DNA from 3 places in the Vibrio sp. JZG10 genome. Region 2 is predicted to be linked to each of the others. Evidence: riboswitches for the same ligand, from Rfam matches in the RefSeq annotation. Region 2 holds a riboswitch; each other region holds the start of a gene.
What was found. A riboswitch is a leader RNA that binds a small molecule or an ion and turns the genes downstream of it on or off. The one in region 2 is predicted to bind thiamine pyrophosphate.

Region 1 (6,142 bases), on a different contig from region 2:
GCCTTTTTTGTATCTGCTTGCCACTATGCATTTGTCCTCTCATCCCACCTATATGCCTTTCTGCTGCCTGCTGCTCTTTGTAAGTATTTATTACTCACCAACCTATTAGACTAGTCGTTATAACCAAGTGCTCCGAAATGTTAGCAATAAATGAGAATCATTATTTATATTTAGTTACACTCAACCGATCTGGATTAATGGGTAACTATGTATGGATATATCTCGTCGACGCTTCCTTCAATCATCCTTAGCGATCTCCGCGCTTACTGTTCTACCTGCATGTTCTCTATCTAGGAGTACTAATAAGCAGGGGCAGTATATATACGATATCACTGCAGAGCCTTCTACGGCTGAACTAGTGCCCGGTTTCAATACTGAGGTATTAGCTTTTAATGGGCGTATACCTGCACCGATAATTCGTTGCCGACAAGGGGAAAAGGTAACAATCAACTTCATCAATAAGCTATCAGAGCCGACGACGATTCATTGGCATGGCTTGAGGATTCCTATTGAAATGGATGGAGTTCCGTTTTTAAGCCAGGCTCCTATCATGCCCGGAGAGACTTTTACGTATGAGTTTATTCCGCCAGATGCAGGTACGTTTTGGTATCACCCACACATGAACAGCGTTAAGCAGCTTGGTATGGGGTTGGTTGGGCTAATAATTGTTGAAGAGGCTGAGCCTGTTCAGTTTGATGAAGAGCATGAAGTCGTCCTCAAGCATTGGCATTTAGACAAGCAAGGACAGTGGAAGAACCTAATGGTGCCGCGCTTGAGTGCACGTATGGGAACGCCAGGAGAGTGGAGTAGCGTCAATGGTATTCATGAGCCTGTTTATACGCTGGAGCAGAACGCGACTACGCGATTAAGAATTGCTAATGTCGATAACACCATTACCTATCCGATCGCGATTGAAGGCACAGAGGCTTGGGTTATTGCTATCGATGGCAATCCAGTTAAAACGCCTTATAGGCTCACTCAACACAAAATTGGTCCGGGAATGAGATTGGATATCGGATTGATTGCTCCGAAGGCTGGAGAGCGTGTTTATGTGCGTCAAATGAAAGGGCGCTTCCCATTCTCCTTGTGTGAGTTTGAAGTTGTTGAGTCTGACCTGCCAAGCAACAAGAAACTGCCTTTATTGCCTCTCAACCCTGTGCCTGATCTTGATTTGGAAAATGCGGAGCAAATCGATTATGTGTTTGAATGGGAGGGGGCGATCACTCCTGCCGATAAATCGGGCAAAGCGATACCTAAATTCTGGCTGATGAACAAACGAGCTTGGGAGGGAATGAGTAAAGATAATATCCCAGCACCACTTTCAACATTGGAGCTTGGAAAAACCTATATCTTCAATTTGAAGAACGTTACTCAATATCATCATCCTATTCATCTTCATGGGCATACATTTACTGTTCTTGAGTTAGATGGAAAGAAACTCGACGAACCGTTCCATACCGATACGGTTTTACTTGGAAAAAATGGCAGTGCCAAAGCTGCCTTTGTTGCTAACAACCCTGGACGTTGGATGTATCACTGCCATGTTATTGAGCACATGAAAACCGGTTTGATGGGGTATATTGAAGTAAAGTGACTCCTGTAACTTTTTTAATCTCAGCGTGTTTTAAATGCAATACGTTGTCGAATTCTAAAATTTCACCATCAATATTGCTTTAGTTTTGGTTACAATATCGTCATCAATAGTGTTGGGGGAATTATGGGGCAGTTTTCCATTCTTGGTTTTATTGCACTAGGTGGTGCTTTCGGTGCGTGTTCTCGTTACTTGATATCTGAACTGTGTGTCATTTTATTGGGGCGTGGTTTTCCATACGGTACGCTAACTGTTAATGTGGTTGGTTCATTTATCATGGGCTTGTTGATTGCTGCGTTCGACAATGAACTGTTGGCAACAGAACCTTGGCGACAAGTGATTGGTTTGGGCTTTTTAGGGGCACTGACGACGTTTTCCACCTTTTCTATGGATAATGTTTTACTTATGCAGCAAGGTGCGTTTCTTAAGATGGGGTTAAATATTTTATTAAATGTGGTGCTGAGCATCTCTGCTGCGTGGATCGGTTTCCAATTATTGATGCGCAGCTAGCAAAGTAGTTAAAAATTAAACAGGTCGGCTTGGTTTAACCAGGCCGTTTTTATATACTGATATCACTTGTCGGAGTGCCATAAGGCTGAGACCGTTAATTCGGGATCCGTTGAACCTGATCAGATTAGAATCTGCGAAGGGAACAAGAGAAGATATTTATACCGGAGTTTTTTCTGGTTGACCTATCAAATAGTCGAATGTTGTTACAGGCAAATTACTTAAGCTTTATTTAGCCTTAATTTGACTCCTCTTGTCGCATCTATCCGCCAAGCATTTTTATCCAATTACTTTTTATCTAGTATAACAAAGCAAGGAAAAATGCTATGTCGAGTCGCAAACAAGCGAGACTGGAAGCAAAACAGTTTATTGAAACACTCTCGGTACAGCCGTACCCAAATTCCACAAAAGTATATGTAGAAGGTTCACGTCCAGATGTTCGTGTACCTATGCGTGAAATAGCGCTAGCAGATAGTCTGATTGGTGGCACAAAAGAAGCGCCTATTTTCGAGCCGAATGAAGCCGTCCGAGTCTACGATACGTCAGGTGTTTATACTGATCCGAACTACGATATTGACCTTTATAGCGGCTTACCAAAGCTAAGAGAAAGCTGGATTGAAGAGCGAGGTGACACAGAGTTACTCGATGAAGTAAGCTCGGTGTACACCAAAGAACGCTTAGAAGACGAAACACTAGACGATCTTCGTTACGGCAATCTACCACGTATTCGACGTGCCAAAGATGGGCAATGCGTCACTCAACTGCACTATGCTCGCAAAGGTATTATCACCCCAGAAATGGAATTCATCGCGCTGCGTGAAAACATGGGTCGTGCCAAGTACCGTGATGAAGTGCTGAATCAACAACATCCAGGTCAAAGCTTCGGGGCGAACCTACCAAAGGACATTACCGCCGAGTTTGTTCGCAAAGAAGTTGCCGAAGGTCGCGCGATTATCCCTTCTAATATCAACCACCCAGAATCCGAACCAATGATCATTGGACGTAACTTTTTGGTCAAAGTGAACGCCAATATCGGTAACTCATCGGTGACGTCTTCGATTGAGGAAGAAGTTGAGAAGCTCGTTTGGGCGACACGCTGGGGTGGGGATACCGTTATGGATCTCTCTACTGGACGTAACATCCACGAAACTCGCGAGTGGATTCTGCGTAACAGCCCGGTTCCGATCGGTACCGTACCTATGTATCAAGCGCTGGAAAAAGTGAATGGAGTTGCCGAAAACCTTAACTGGGAAGTGATGCGCGATACTCTGATTGAGCAAGCAGAACAGGGCGTTGATTACTTCACTATCCATGCCGGTTTACTACTTCGCTATGTGCCAATGACTGCAAAGCGTGTTACTGGCATAGTCTCTCGTGGTGGTTCTATCATCGCGAAATGGTGTTTAGCGCATCACCAAGAAAGCTTCTTATACACCCACTTCCGAGAGATCTGTGAAATCTGTGCCAAGTATGATGTGGCACTTTCTCTCGGTGATGGTCTGCGCCCTGGTTCGGTTGCCGATGCTAATGACGAAGCGCAATTTGCGGAGCTTCGTACTCTTGGTGAGTTGACTAAGGTTGCGTGGGAATACGACGTACAGGTGATTATCGAAGGTCCTGGCCATGTTCCAATGCACATGATCAAAGAGAACATGGAAGAGCAGCTAGAGCACTGCCATGAAGCTCCGTTCTACACCCTTGGTCCACTGACGACAGACGTCGCTCCTGGTTACGACCATATTACGTCAGGTATTGGCGCTGCCATGATTGGCTGGTATGGCTGTGCGATGCTTTGTTACGTAACACCTAAAGAGCATCTTGGCTTACCAAACAAAGAAGACGTGAAGGTAGGCATGATCACTTACAAGCTTGCTGCGCACGCCGCTGATTTAGCTAAAGGGCACCCTGGCGCACAAGTTCGTGATAACGCGCTTTCTAAAGCACGTTTTGAATTCCGCTGGGAAGACCAATTCAACTTGTCACTCGACCCAGAAACCGCGCGCGCTTTCCATGACGAAACTTTACCTCAAGAGTCCGGCAAAGTTGCTCACTTCTGTTCGATGTGCGGACCAAAGTTCTGCTCGATGAAGATTTCGCAAGAGGTACGAGAGTACGCGAAAGACACTGAGCAAGTTGCTGCGGACCAAGCTATCTCTATCAAAATGCTTGATGATCCTCTTGAGGGGATGCGTCAGAAATCTCAAGAATTTAGAGACACAGGTTCTGAGTTATACCACCCAGCAGCACATGCCGAGGTAAGTGACTAATGAGCAAAATCCTTATTCCGTCATCATTGATTGAGCTAACAGGTTTAGTTCAACAATGTTTGTTGTTGGCGAGAGAACAGGGTTTTAGCATCGAAGACATTGAGTTGGGTGTGAGCCCAACTCAATCTATTCAGCTTGTTCGCGACCAACAGACCACACGCATAACGACAGATCTTATTGATGGTTATGACTCTGAGAATGAGAGCTCATTTGTGCTCTATTACCGTTCTGCTTTGTCGGTAGAAGCGTGTGCTAAGCAACCGTCGAAAGCGATTTATATTGGTATTGCTGATACTCAGGTATCCGATGAAAAGGAGAAAATGCTTCAGCTTGATATCTGGCGTCACCCAATTAACAACGAAGTGAGAGCGCTTTCCGTTAAGTCCAAATTCAACGCAATGTTCGATCCTGAACATCACCTTGCTTGGATAGTAACGCTGACAGTACTCGATTTTCCTATCGAAGATGCGTTAACACTTGCTCGAGGAATGCTAACTCAACAAGCGAATGTTTCACGTGAAACACTGTTGAATGACAACCTTGATGAGGGACGATCTACTCAGTGGGCTGACCAATTTGATGATTTCCCCACACCTGTACTGGAGGATAACCGACTAGGTATTCAAGTTGGTTGGTCTGCACAAGGTGAGAGCGTTAGCTTTCCAACTCTAACTAAGCAAAGTCTAGGGCTCTATCCAGTCGTTGATGATGTTGCTTGGATTGAGCGTTTACTGCCTTTAGGCATCAACACTATTCAACTGCGAATAAAGAACCCACAACAAGCCGATTTAGAACAACAGATCATTCGAGCAATTGAGCTAGGTCGTCAGTATCAAGCTCAAGTGTTCATCAATGACTATTGGCAGTTGGCAATCAAGCATGGCGCTTATGGCGTTCACCTAGGACAAGAAGACATAGAAGAGTCGAATTTGGCTCAGCTAACTAAAGCCGGCATTCGTCTTGGTCTTTCTACTCATGGTTATTACGAACTACTGCGCATCGTACAAGTTCATCCTAGCTACATCGCGCTAGGGCATATTTTCCCAACCACCACAAAACAGATGCCATCGAAACCACAAGGTTTGGTGCGCTTGGCACTGTATCAAAAGCTGATTGATAGCATTCCTTATGGAAACACAGAGTCGGTTTTCCGTCCTGCAAAAGACAAAGCAGGTAGTGACTATGTACTTGGCTTTCCGACGGTCGCGATTGGTGGCATTGACCAATCTAATGCAGACCAAGTTTGGCAAACAGGTGTTTCTAGTTTGGCAGTTGTGCGAGCTATTACCTTGGCAGAATCACCTCAGTCCGTTATCGAGTTTTTTGCACAACTGATGAAGGAAAGACAGCTAACGTTTACTGATCAGAATAGTGAATTGGCGCATACCAAGAGAGGCGAGCATGCTCACGGATAAGCAGTTCCTTCGCTATCAACGCCAAGTTGCTCTGCCTGAAATTGCTGAAGGTGGGCAAGAGCGTTTGAGTAAATCGCATGTGCTAATCATCGGTTGTGGTGGGTTAGGAAGCGCAGCGAGTTTGTACTTGGCATCAGCGGGTGTTGGTAAATTGGTTGTGGTTGATGATGATGAAGTTGATAGCAGTAACCTACAACGTCAGATCATTTATCGTGAGCAAGACCTCCAAGTTGCGAAAACAAAAGCGACTGTAAAGCAACTTACTGAACTTAATTCTATGGTCCAAGTTCGTGCTCTCAATAAGCGATTAGACAAAGCACAGCTGCAGCTTGAGGTGATGCTAGCGGATGTGGTGCTGGACT
Region 2 (6,142 bases):
AGCAAGAATAATCCGGTGCTAATCACCAAACCTGGCGTCACCAAAATAATGGTGCCGATTAGCTCAATCTGATCGGCTCGCGTGTTTTTGTACTGCAACCGCCAACGGCGACTGGTCAACAATATGGACACGCCCGCAGCGACCGCAAGCGCACTGGCTAACCCTGCCACTTTGAGTGAGTTAAATAACGCAGACCAAAAACGTTCATCGGTTAACACCGTCCAAACTTGTTGGTTGATGCCACTCAGTAACACCATCAATAACGGTGGTATCACCAGTAAAAAGGCACCTATGACCCAAAAGCTATCCCAAGCTTTTGACCACCCATGATCCTTCGTTAAATATTGCTGTACCGATGTGCTGCCAGCACTGATAGAAACAGGCTTTGTTAACTTCTGCACTCCAATCGCAAGCAGTCCACATAACAGCATCTGCCACAGCGCCAATAACGCCCCAGCTTGTAAATCAAAATCAAACTTAATCGCTTGGTAAATTGCCAATTCAATGGTGGTGGATTTTGGCCCGCCCCCCAATGCCATTACAGTGGCGAAACTGGTGAAGCACAACATAAATACCAAACCACAAACGTGGGGAAGTTGCTGTCTTAAACGCGGCCATTCCACCCAACGAAACTTATTCCAATGGTTCATACCTAAATGCGCACACAGCTTATGTTGCTCGGCAGGAATAGATTCTAATGCTTGCAACAGCAAGCGCGCCGCGTAAGGTAAATTAAAGAACACATGGGCGAGTAAAATGCCGTTCAAACCGTAAATAGAAAATGGCAGTTTGCTATCGAAACTCTGTAGCCACTGCGCTAACAAACCGCTGTTGCCATAAATCGCTAGTAGCCCGAAAACACCAACCAAAACAGGCAAAACTAGCGTCGATGCAAACAGCTTAAGCAGTAATGACTTACCCCAAAATTGGCGACGTGAAAGCGCATGCGCAACTGGAATGGCAAAGCCAACACTGAGCAATGTGGAAAGAAAAGCTTGGTAGAAGCTGAACTTGGTGACATGTTGATAATACGGGTCGTCCCATACCACAGACACATCAAGTGAAGGGGCTTGAACAATCAAAGCACCTAGGGCAGAAACAACAAAGGTCGCGATGATCATCGCGACCCCTAAACCTATTTTTGGAACAGAATTCAAAGGTAAAACCTATCTCATTCAGATGAGGGGTGGAACGTCAGCTAAAACATCAGTGCGCTTTGCCATTCGCGAATCCAAGACTTACGCATTTTTGCCACTTCATCAGCACTAAAGCTCAACGACTTGTTTGGAACGCTCAAGGTTTCAAAACCTTTAGGTAACTCAACGTCAGTAACAGGGTACATCCAGTTACCCGTTGGCATCGCTGACTGGAACTCATCACTTAAAATGAAATTCATAAATTGATCAGCAAGTTCTGAATTTTTTGCCCCTTTCACTTTAGCGGCGACTTCAACTTGCATGTAGTGACCTTCAGCAAAATTCGCCGTCGCAAACTTTGAATCGTTTTCCGCAATTAAGTGGTACGCAGGTGACGTAGTGTAAGAAAGCACTAAGTCCGACTCGCCGTTAAGGAACATGGAATACGCTTCTGACCAACCTTTCGTGACCGTTACGGTTTTGCTCGCTAGCTTCTGCCACGCTTGCGTCACATCGTCGCCATAAATGGATTTCATCCACAGCATCAAGCCTTGGCCCGGCGTTGACGTACGCGGATCTTGATAAATCACTTTCAAATCGTCGCGCGCTTCCACCAGCTCTTTCATGCTTTTCGGCGGATTAGCCAGTTTCTCTTTGTTGTACACAAACGCGAAGTAACCGTAATCGTACGGTACAAACGTCGTATCGCTCCAACCGTTTGGTAACACTGTGTTGGCCGTATCCACATTGTGCTCAGTAAGCAAACCGGTTTTCTTCGCTTCAGCCATCAGGTTGTTATCCAAACCTAACACGATGTCGGCTTTGCTATTACCGCCTTCAAGACGAAGACGATTCAGGATCGACACACCATCGTCCAACGCAACGAAGTTAACGTCACAGCCACATTTTGCTTCAAAAGCTTGCTCGATTTTAGGACCCGGCCCCCAATCTGCAGCAAAAGAGTCGTAGGTATAGATAGTTAATGTGTTTTCAGCAGCAAACGCTGAAGTAGAGGTGATTGCAGCTAAGGCAATCAGATTTAGAGTGGGTTTCACTGCTCGCTCTCCATGAGTATTTCAGAGAAATAAGTTGAGCGGCACAGGGTTTGAGGCGGCTATTAAGGATTTCCAATATCCAGACTCAATTCCTACGCCAGCATTATCTGGTTCAGGTAATACGGGTCCCTAGTAAAGCACTTAGGTCTCAGCGCCCAAATGCATTGATTGACTCAATGCAAAATGGGTTTGCTCCCCGATGAGTTGGATGGATTGTAAAGGTATTTGAGTGGTTACACAATCAGCTCACGAGCGCTGGTCATAGCCCCAACGAGGCACTAAACCTTGCTCAATACCTAAGTGGTCGAGAATTCTCGCCACCATAAAATCCACTAAGTCTTCAATGCTCTTTGGCTGATGGTAGAAGCCCGGAGCCGCTGGCATGATGGTGACGCCCATTTGCGATAGCTTGTGCATGTTCTCCAGATGCAGCGTTGAAAATGGCGTTTCACGAACCACGAGCAACAACTGCCCGCGTTCTTTCATTACCACATCAGCCGCCCGTTCGATCAAGTTGTCCGACATACCATGCGCGATCGCCGCAACACTTCCTGCTGAACATGGGCAAACCACCATTTGCTTTGGTGCCGCTGAGCCAGACGCTACTGGTGAGAACCAGTCATCTTTACCACAAACAGTGATGTTATTTGGATCACAGTTGAGATGTTCCACCAGCGCTTGCTTTGCGGCGTCTGGCCCACTTGGCAGCTTAAGGTTGTGTTCGGTTGCCATCACAACGCGAGCCGCCGAAGAAATCAGAACGTAGACATGATAATCCGCCGCGACTAAACATTCTAAAAGGCGCAGACCATAAGGCGCACCAGATGCTCCAGTTAACGCTAAAGTGATGGCTTTTTCTGCTTGCTGCTGTTTGTTTTGCATAAAATCAGACTTTTTGTTTAAGTTGCTCGAGGAGCTTGCCGTGAATACCGCCAAAGCCACCATTACTCATCACGAGGATTTGGTCACCTGGCTGCGCACGTTCAACGATTTTCGCTACAAAGTTATCGATGTCAGCGTCAACAAAAGCAGGTTGCTGACATTGTTCCGCGATATCTTGCACCGACCATTCGATGTTGTCTGGTTGGAATAAGAACACTTCATCTGCGCTGTGTAGCGAATCCGCGAGTGTGTTTTTGTGCACGCCGCGCTTCATAGTGGCAGAACGAGGTTCCAACACGGCAAGAATGCGTTTTTCGCCTACCTTGTTACGCAAACCACCGACGGTGAGTTCAATTGCCGTTGGGTGATGCGCAAAATCATCGTAAACCGTGATGCCTTGTTCTTCACCTTTGAGCTCTAAACGACGCTTAGTGTTGATGAAACGGCCCAGAGCCTGACAAGCAAGTTCCGGCGTTACACCAACGTGTCGTGCGGCGGCAATCGCCATTAACGCATTATCAACGTTATGGTCACCCACCAAATTCCATTCGACGGTACCAACCTTCTCGCCTTGCAACGCAACGTCAAATTTTGAGCCATCAAGCACTAATTTGTGCGCTTGCCAGTCGCCACCAACACCTGAAAACTGCTTTTCTGTCCAGCAACCACGCTCTAATACATCCGCCAAAGCTTGGTCTTGCTTCGGAGCTAAGATTAAGCCATTTCCGGGAACCGTTCGCACTAAATGATGGAATTGGCGCTTGATCGCCTCTAGATCATCGAAGATGTCAGCATGATCAAACTCAAGGTTGTTCATGATTAAGGTTCGAGGATGGTAGTGCACAAACTTAGAACGCTTATCGAAAAAAGCACTGTCATATTCGTCCGCTTCAACGACAAAAAACATGCTTTCACCCAAACGAGCAGAGACTCCAAAGTTACCAAGTACTCCACCAACTAGGAAACCAGGTTGATAACCGCAGTCTTCGAGTATCCAAGCCAGCATGCTCGACGTGGTCGTTTTACCGTGTGTACCCGATACCGCCAATACCCAGCGATCGTGCAGCAAAAACTCGTTGAGCCACTGCGGACCAGAGGTGTAGCGCATGTTGGTATTGAGCACATGTTCAACACATGGGTTACCACGGCTCATGGCATTACCGATCACCACAAGGTCTGGTTGAGGGTCGAGTTGAGACGGGTCGAAGCCTTCAATAATTTCAATACCTTGAGACTCAAGCAACGTGCTCATCGGTGGGTAAACGTTGGCATCAGAACCAGTGACTTTATGCCCTAATTGGCGCGCTAAAATCGCAGCGCCGCCCATAAATGTGCCACAGATACCCAAGATATGAATGTGCATAAACTAAACCTTGTAATGCGTTCTTTAATGCTTTCATTATCGCGATCACAACCAGAAAAGCGAGAGACTTTAGCCTTCTTCTTGCAGTCCCTTTCACAAATATGACAAGGTTGAACACAGACTGTACAACCTCTTGCTTACTGATGAATACCTCAAGCAAGTCTACAAATAAATTGAGATCTCAAACAGTTACTTCATTACCATTAAAAAGATCTGCGACTTAAACTTACATCCAGCGCAATCGTTTAACATCCATAAAGAGATGCTCACTTGCGCACTACCCCCAATGAAATGAAAATGTAAGGATTAACCATGTCAGGACTGCGCACCCTAGGCGAGTTCATTGTCGAAAAACAAGCGGATTTCCCCCACGCTAGCGGTGATCTATCATCCCTTTTAGCCTCCATTCGTTTAGCTGCAAAAATCGTTAACCGCGAAATCAACGCAGCGGGTCTCGGTGATATCACTGGTGCTGTAGGCACGGAAAATGTCCAAGGTGAAGACCAGCAAAAGCTCGATGTTTACGCGAACGATAAGTTCAAAGCCGCGCTTGAAGCTCGTGACCAAGTGTGTGGCGTTGCCAGTGAGGAAGAAGACGAAGCGGTTGCTTTTAACAAAGAGCTCAACCAAAACGCCAAATATGTGGTACTGATGGACCCACTTGATGGTTCTTCTAACATCGATGTGAACGTCTCTGTCGGTACTATCTTCTCTATTTATCGCCGTGTTTCACCTATTGGCACACCAGCGACAGAAGAAGATTTCCTTCAGCCTGGTCATAAGCAAGTTGCCGCTGGTTACGTGATTTACGGTTCATCAACCATGTTGGTTTACACCACGGGTAACGGCGTAAACGGCTTTACTTACGATCCATCTATCGGCAGCTTCTGCCTTTCTCATGAAAACATGATGATCCCAGAAGAAGGCAAGATTTATTCGATCAACGAAGGTAACTACATTCGCTTCCCTCAAGGGGTGAAGAAGTACATCAAGTACTGCCAAGAGAATGTGCCAGAAGACGGTCGTCCATACACTTCTCGCTACATTGGCTCATTGGTTGCTGATTTCCACCGCAACTTACTGAAAGGTGGTATCTACCTTTACCCTAGTACGCAAAGCCATCCTCAGGGCAAACTGCGTCTACTTTATGAATGTAACCCAATGGCGTTCTTAATTGAGCAAGCGGGCGGTATTGCATCAGACGGCGTCAATCGCATCATGGATATCAAACCAACCGAATTGCACCAACGTGTGCCTTTCTTTGTGGGTTCTAAGAACATGGTTCGCAAAGTTGAAGAGTTCCTTGAACTGCACCGCGACGAAGAATAATTTCAGACCTTTGTCCAACGCGGCAGGTGTTTACCTGCCGCGTTTTTGTCGCTAAAGTGAAACGCGAATTTATCATCAGATGAAGCCGCTTTTGTGTGACTCATCGTTAATGAAAAGGAATATTCTAATGAGCTTAAACCATGTGCCAGCAGGCAAGTCGCTGCCTGAAGATATCTATGTCGTGATCGAAATTCCTGCAAATGCAGATCCAATCAAGTACGAAGTAGATAAAGATTCTGGTGCGGTATTTGTCGACCGTTTCATGTCTGCACCAATGTTCTACCCATGTAACTATGGCTACGTGAACAATACGCTGTCTCTTGATGGCGACCCAGTCGACGTACTGGTACCAACACCATACCCACTCATGCCAGGTT
Region 3 (6,142 bases), on a different contig from region 2:
TTTCATAATTGGGCTATCTCGTAATTAGTCAAAGCTCGGTACGTAATCTTTCGCTTTTGGTAGCGTTTCGATGATTTGTTGTGAGTACATGAACTCGGCGTAATCGTCGTAGCGTTTTAGATCGACTGCTGATGGGCGAAGCGCGAAACGAGTTAACGTGTCATTCCAAGCGCGTTGGTTGAGCTCGTTGTTTAGCGTGTCTGGCGAGTAAGCGACAAACTCTTTCCAAGACTCTTTAGGATGGTTGACGATGTAAGTGGTCGCTTGCTCCAGCGCTTTGTTGAACGCTTTAATAGCCGCTTTGTCGTAGGTTTTTGCATTCGCCACAAACACCAGTTCGTCATACGCTGGTACGCCGTGTTCTTCTGGGAAGAAGGCTTTGGCTTTGTAGCCTTCTAGCGCAAGTTGGTTGGTTTCGAAGTTACGCAAGCCGCCCCAAATAGCGTCTACTTTCCCTGAGGCAAGAGAGGAAGAGAGTGCCCAACCGACGTTGATGATTTGCACGTCAGAAAACTTCACGTTCTCCTGCGCAAGCATGGTGCCGATTGTCGCCTCTTCGTTACCTGCGATCGCAATACCGATCTTCTTGCCTTTAAGGTCGCCAAGGTTGTCGTTCTTGCCGTTATCCAACACCATCAATGTGTTGAGGGGAGTAGCAATCAAGGTCGCAGAGCGAATTAATGGCAAGCCAGCCGCTACGTCGATGGTCAGGCTAGGTTGGTATGAAATCGCCATATCGACTTTGCCAGCCGCAACTAGTTTGGGTGGAGTGCTTGGGTCGGCGGGTTCTTGTATATCTACCTTCAAACCTTGCTGTTTAAAGTAGCCGCGCTCTTGTGCGATCACGATAGGGCCATGGTTCGGGTTAACGAACCAATCCAGCATTAAAGTAAGCTCCTTTTCGGCAGCAAGTACGTTAGTTGAAACGATTGAAGCGAGCAGAGCAGCAGCGCTCATGAGTTTGTTTTTATTCACGGGGGTCTTCCTTTTTCTTTCCCTATTTGTTTTCCCAGGGAATGGCTTTTTTCAGTAATTTGTCAGTGGTGAAATAGAGTGCGATAGACAGCGCGGCGAGGATGAATAGGGCAGCGAACATCTCATCGATGATCATGCGTGCGTTGGCTTGCAGCATCAGATAGCCTAGGCCCTCACTTGAGCCGACCCATTCACCTACCACGGCACCAATCGGCGCAATAACCACGGCAACGCGAATACCAGACGCTAACGTTGGTAGGGCGGCAGGTAGTTGAATATGGCGCAGTAATTGCCATTTCGATGCGCCCATGGTTTTGGCAAGATCGAGGTAACCAGTTGGTGTATTGCGTAAACCGTCGTAGCAACATGTCGTGACGGGGAAAAAGATGATGATCGCCGCCATTACTACTTTCGATGCAATGCCGTAACCCAGCCAAAGCATGAGCACTGGCGCGATAGCAAATACTGGAATTGCTTGGCTGGCGATAAGAATCGGCAATAGCCAGCGTTTGAGCGGCTCGAACATCAGCATTTGCAAAGCGAATAGCAAACCCATTGATAAGCCGAGTGCGAGGCCAAGTAGGATCTCTTGTGCCGTTACCCAAGTGTGTTTGAATAGCACGTCGTATCGAGTGACTAATCTATCCAATACTTCAATTGGCGAAGGCAAGATAAAGCTTGGCATGTCAAACACCACTACAATGAGTTGCCACAAACCTAAGATCACGGCTGCGCTGATCAGCAGACGCAACGCCGGATGAGTCACGCGTTCCTTTTTATTAATACGCGCCGAAACGGAGTTGTACTGAGTCATATCACTCATAGTCTTTCTCCAACTGATCCAAAATCGCTTGCTGCAGAACTGCGCACTCTCCATCGAGAGCTCTTGGTTGCTTGGAGTTCGGAACAACCAAGTGCTGTGCTTGAGCTGGCGTGCCTTGTAACACATAGAGTTGATGCGCCAATCGCACCGCTTCTTGCGGATCGTGTGTAATCAAGACAACGGTTTTGTCTTTTAGTAGCTCGGCAGAGAGAGTTTGCAATTTGTGGCGAGTCACGGCGTCCAATGCCGAGAAAGGTTCATCCATCAAAACCAAAGGTTTGTCTTGCATCAGAGTGCGAGCAAGGGCTACGCGCTGTCGCATACCTCCGGAGAGTTGAGCGGGTTTGGCGTAAGCGTAATCTGCCAACCCAACGTGCTCTAACAAGTTGAGAGCGCGTTGTTTCTCATCCGCTGGATTTGAATTGGCGTGAGAAAAGCGCGAGCTGAGGCAGACGTTATCCAGCACGTTAAGCCACGGTAGCAATAAATCCTGCTGAGCCATGTAAGCGATACGGTCATGCAGTGCAGCGCCATCGGTTGTGATGAGTTCGCCATGCCAGTCAACTTGGTCATCCAGTAGGCCAGCTAAGTAACGCAATATTGTGGTTTTCCCGCAGCCACTTCGTCCGAGTAATACCGTCCATTGACCGACAGGAATGGTCATGTTCACTCCCGCTAAAGTCGGTGTTTGGCTGTCTTTGTATTGCAAACTGGCGTCGGAAAGCTGAATGCCAATCGCGTTAGCGAACATAAGTATGACCCGAAAAAAAGTGATTCACAGGGCCGTGACCTTTCCCCACTTCCAATTCATCAGCGTGTGCGATAGCTTGGCTGATGTACTGCTTACCAAGGTGCACCGCTTTGTGTAGGTTGTTGCCTTGGCTAAGGTAAGACGCAATGGCGGAAGACAGTGTACAGCCCGTACCGTGGGTGTTTTTGGTCGGAAAACGCTTGGCGCTGATTAACTCCGCACTGTTTTGCATGATCAGCAGATCGTTGCTGTTTTCATTTTCTTCAAGATGACCGCCTTTGAGCAGAATAGCTTTGGCACCAAGTGCACGAAGGTCGGTAATCATATCGTTCATTTCAGATTCTGATTGAGGCACTGGCTTACCCGTCAATGCTGCACCTTCTGGCAGGTTAGGAGTGATGATGTCTGCCAGTGGAATTAGTTCTTCTTTTAATGTGCTGATTGCTGATTGCTCAAGTAGCAAATCGCCGCTGGTGGCGACCATGACGGGATCAATCACAAGATGTTTAGGTTGGTATTGCTTAATCTTGTTAGCAACGACTTTAATGATGTTCGAATCCGCCAGCATGCCGACTTTTACCGCCACAATATTGAGATCGGTAAACACCGCATCGAGTTGGCTTTCAACGTGATCAAGAGGAATAGGGAAAATCGCAGAAACGCCTTGCGTGTTTTGTGAGGTGATGGCGGTAATCACTGAGCAGGCAAAGCTGCCAGTTGCGGACATCGCTTTGATATCGGCTTGGATGCCTGCGCCGCCGCCGCTGTCGGAGCCTGCGATGGTTAAGACAACTGGGGTGGTTATAGGTGATTGTGCCTGGTGTAAAGATGGCTGTGATTGCTGCGTCATGGTCGCTCCTACTACAAGACGTATAGGAACTGACTTTGACCGTTGTGGATAGATCGATTGTTCGATCGTTATCGCTCGCCAAAGAGGAGCGGCGAAAGGCAAAGTGCGCATAGTTCCCTACGTCAGTGCTAACTGAATCAGGTTCAACGGGTCTCGAATCTCGATCTCAGCCAACGCTTATCGCGTGGCCCCCCGACTATTTCGCTCGGATGATAGCAGGCCCCTTGTAGAAGGGATACGTTTTTTGAGAGTAATTATTATTGAGTATTCAATTATGCGAGGTGAGTGATAGAGTAAGCATCTAAATGGTTCGTCGTGTGGAATTTACTAGTGCAACGCTCTGGTGAAAGAGCTGAACCTGGAATATTTAATAAATAATCGTGGTCTCGTTAAGCAAGGATTAGCACAAAACAAGGTTAAAAAACTGTTAAAATTTAACGCGTTGCCAATTTAACTTTGTTGAACTTTTCGACAGTTAATTAGGAAGGCTAAGACGATCATCGAGCAAGGAGACTTCATGCTTAATTCTGCAACAGCGAAGTCAGTGATCGATCATGCTCTCTTTTTAGGGGCTGATTTCGCTGAACTATTCGTTGAACATCATCAAACTAACACCGTCCAGATCGCATCTGGTGAGGTGGACAAGATCAATTCGGGGATTGATTTTGGTATCGGCATTCGCCTCTTCTTCGGTCACAAAGTGCTTTATGGATACACCAATAGCACGGACGAAGCCGAGCTAAAACGCGTAACGTCATTGCTTGCGGCAAAAGACAAGCGTGAACAAATCGCGTCAGCAGGTTCTTTGAATTTGAACCGCTACCCAATCCAACACGGTTGCCGCATGCCGTTAAGTCAGGATGCTAACTTAGATTCAAAAATCGCGTTTCTATTGAAAGTTGACCAAGCTGCGCGTGCAGAAAGTGAGTACATCAGCCAGTTCATTGGTAGTGTGCTTCAGCGCGAGCAGCAAGTGTCTATCTTCAACTCAGAAGGTTTGCATGTAGACGATACGCGTCACTACATTCGTGTGGCGGGTAACACCGTTGCTCAAAAAGGTAATGAGCAGTCTTCTGGTATGGAAGGTCCTGGCGCTCTTGCTGGTTGGGAGTTCAGCGAACAGCTTGATGCAAAAGAGCTGGGTCAAACTATCGCGCAGCAAGCGTTAGTGAAACTTGGCGCTGATGCTTGTCCATCAGGTGAAATGCCAGTGGTAATTGGTAACGGCTTTGGCGGCGTTATCTTCCATGAAGCGTGTGGTCACTTACTAGAAACCACTTCGGTTGCGAAGAAAGCGTCCGTATTCCACGACAAAATGGGCGAAATGGTTGCTCACACTGCAGTGAATGCTGTAGATGATGGCACCATGACCAACGAATGGGGCTCGATTCATGTTGATGACGAAGGCATGAAGACTCAGCGCACTCAACTGATCAAAGACGGTAAGCTAACCAGCTTCATGGTCGATAAAATGGGTGGCATGAAGACAGGTTATGAGCCTACGGGTTCTGGTCGTCGTCAAAACTACAAGTTCGCACCAACCTCGCGGATGCGTAACACCTTTATCGAAGAAGGTGAGCATTCACTTGACGACATGCTGGCAGGTATCGAACGTGGTATCTATGCGAAGAAGATGGGCGGCGGCTCGGTTCAACCGGGAACGGGCGAGTTTAACTTTGCTGTTCGTGAAGCTTACCTCATTGAAAATGGCAAAATCACCAAACCTCTGAAAACAGCAACGCTGATCAGTACGGGTCCAAAAGTGTTGAAAGAAATCAGCATGGTCGGCAAAGACATGGCGCTTGCGCCGGGCATGTGTGGTTCAGTAAGTGGTTCAGTACCAACAACAGTCGGTCAGCCAACACTGAAAGTAGATAATATTCTGGTAGGAGGCGGTAACTAATGAGCCAAGAAAAACAACTTCTTAATGCGGTTGATTACGTACTATCAGAAGCAAAGCGTCAAGGCGCAGAAGCGGACGTCATTGTAAACTGCAACAGCAGCTTTTCGCTGAAAGCAAACCAAGGCAAGCTGGATGAGTACAAAGTAAGCTCAAGTCAAGTGCTGGGTGTTCGAGTTATTAAAGATGCTCGTGTCGCGACAAGTTATTCTGAATCACTCGAGCAACCAAGTTTAGATTTGATGCTCACAAACGCGCTGCAAAGTGCTCGCTTTTCCAAGCAAGATGAACATCAGAGCATTAGTTGCGTGAACAGCCAAATCACCACTGATATTGCAGAAATTGCGCAAGACGATACCACATCGGTCGATGAGAAAATTGAACTGTCCCTTGCGCTTGAGCAAGGTGTTGTGGCTCTGCCTCACGCTTCAAGCTCACCATACAATGGTTACAGTGACGGTGAAACTCAGCTCATCATCGCGAATACTCAAGGTACGTTATGTCAACATTTCGAGCGATCGTTCACTTGTTACGCGTATACCCTGTTTGAAAAAGACGGCAAACAGTCGATGGCGGGAAGAATGTCGCTAGGTCGCCGTTTTGATGAGTTGGATCCAGCTTATTGTATAGAAGGCGGTTATAACCTTGCTCGTGATCTTCTTGAAGGTGTACCGGTTGCGACGGGTAACTACCCCGCTATTTTCCACATCAATGCGCTGGCAAGTTTATTCGGTGCTTTCGGCAGTGCTTTCTCTGGTGTAAGCGCGATGAAAGGCATTACGCCACTGGGTGATAAGCTTGGTCAACGTGTTGCGAGTGACTTGATTACCTTTACCGATGCGG

Region 1: another riboswitch for thiamine pyrophosphate. It lies ahead of thiC (phosphomethylpyrimidine synthase ThiC); the one in region 2 lies ahead of thiB (thiamine ABC transporter substrate binding subunit).
Region 3: another riboswitch for thiamine pyrophosphate. It lies ahead of thiD (bifunctional hydroxymethylpyrimidine kinase/phosphomethylpyrimidine kinase); the one in region 2 lies ahead of thiB (thiamine ABC transporter substrate binding subunit).

What each region holds. Positions count from the first base shown of each region.
Region 1 is NZ_JBSUGE010000032.1:70-6,211, forward strand. It holds gene ACWYVB_RS22780 (multicopper oxidase domain-containing protein) at 212-1,594, shown strand; gene crcB (fluoride efflux transporter CrcB) at 1,718-2,101, shown strand; TPP riboswitch at 2,162-2,260, shown strand; gene thiC (phosphomethylpyrimidine synthase ThiC) at 2,425-4,365, shown strand; gene ACWYVB_RS22795 (thiamine phosphate synthase) at 4,365-5,780, shown strand; gene ACWYVB_RS22800 (HesA/MoeB/ThiF family protein) at 5,767-6,142, shown strand, end outside.
Region 2 is NZ_JBSUGE010000016.1:84,206-90,347, forward strand. It holds gene thiP (thiamine/thiamine pyrophosphate ABC transporter permease ThiP) at 1-1,157, opposite strand, end outside; gene thiB (thiamine ABC transporter substrate binding subunit) at 1,199-2,191, opposite strand; TPP riboswitch at 2,264-2,400, opposite strand; gene ACWYVB_RS17750 (flavin prenyltransferase UbiX) at 2,438-3,073, opposite strand; gene mpl (UDP-N-acetylmuramate:L-alanyl-gamma-D-glutamyl-meso-diaminopimelate ligase) at 3,078-4,436, opposite strand; gene fbp (class 1 fructose-bisphosphatase) at 4,749-5,765, shown strand; gene ppa (inorganic diphosphatase) at 5,893-6,142, shown strand, end outside.
Region 3 is NZ_JBSUGE010000026.1:49,046-55,187, forward strand. It holds gene tenA (thiaminase II) at 1-6, opposite strand, end outside; gene ACWYVB_RS21505 (ABC transporter substrate-binding protein) at 25-975, opposite strand; gene ACWYVB_RS21510 (ABC transporter permease) at 998-1,798, opposite strand; gene ACWYVB_RS21515 (ABC transporter ATP-binding protein) at 1,791-2,549, opposite strand; gene thiD (bifunctional hydroxymethylpyrimidine kinase/phosphomethylpyrimidine kinase) at 2,539-3,399, opposite strand; TPP riboswitch at 3,497-3,604, opposite strand; gene ACWYVB_RS21525 (TldD/PmbA family protein) at 3,917-5,302, shown strand; gene ACWYVB_RS21530 (TldD/PmbA family protein) at 5,302-6,142, shown strand, end outside.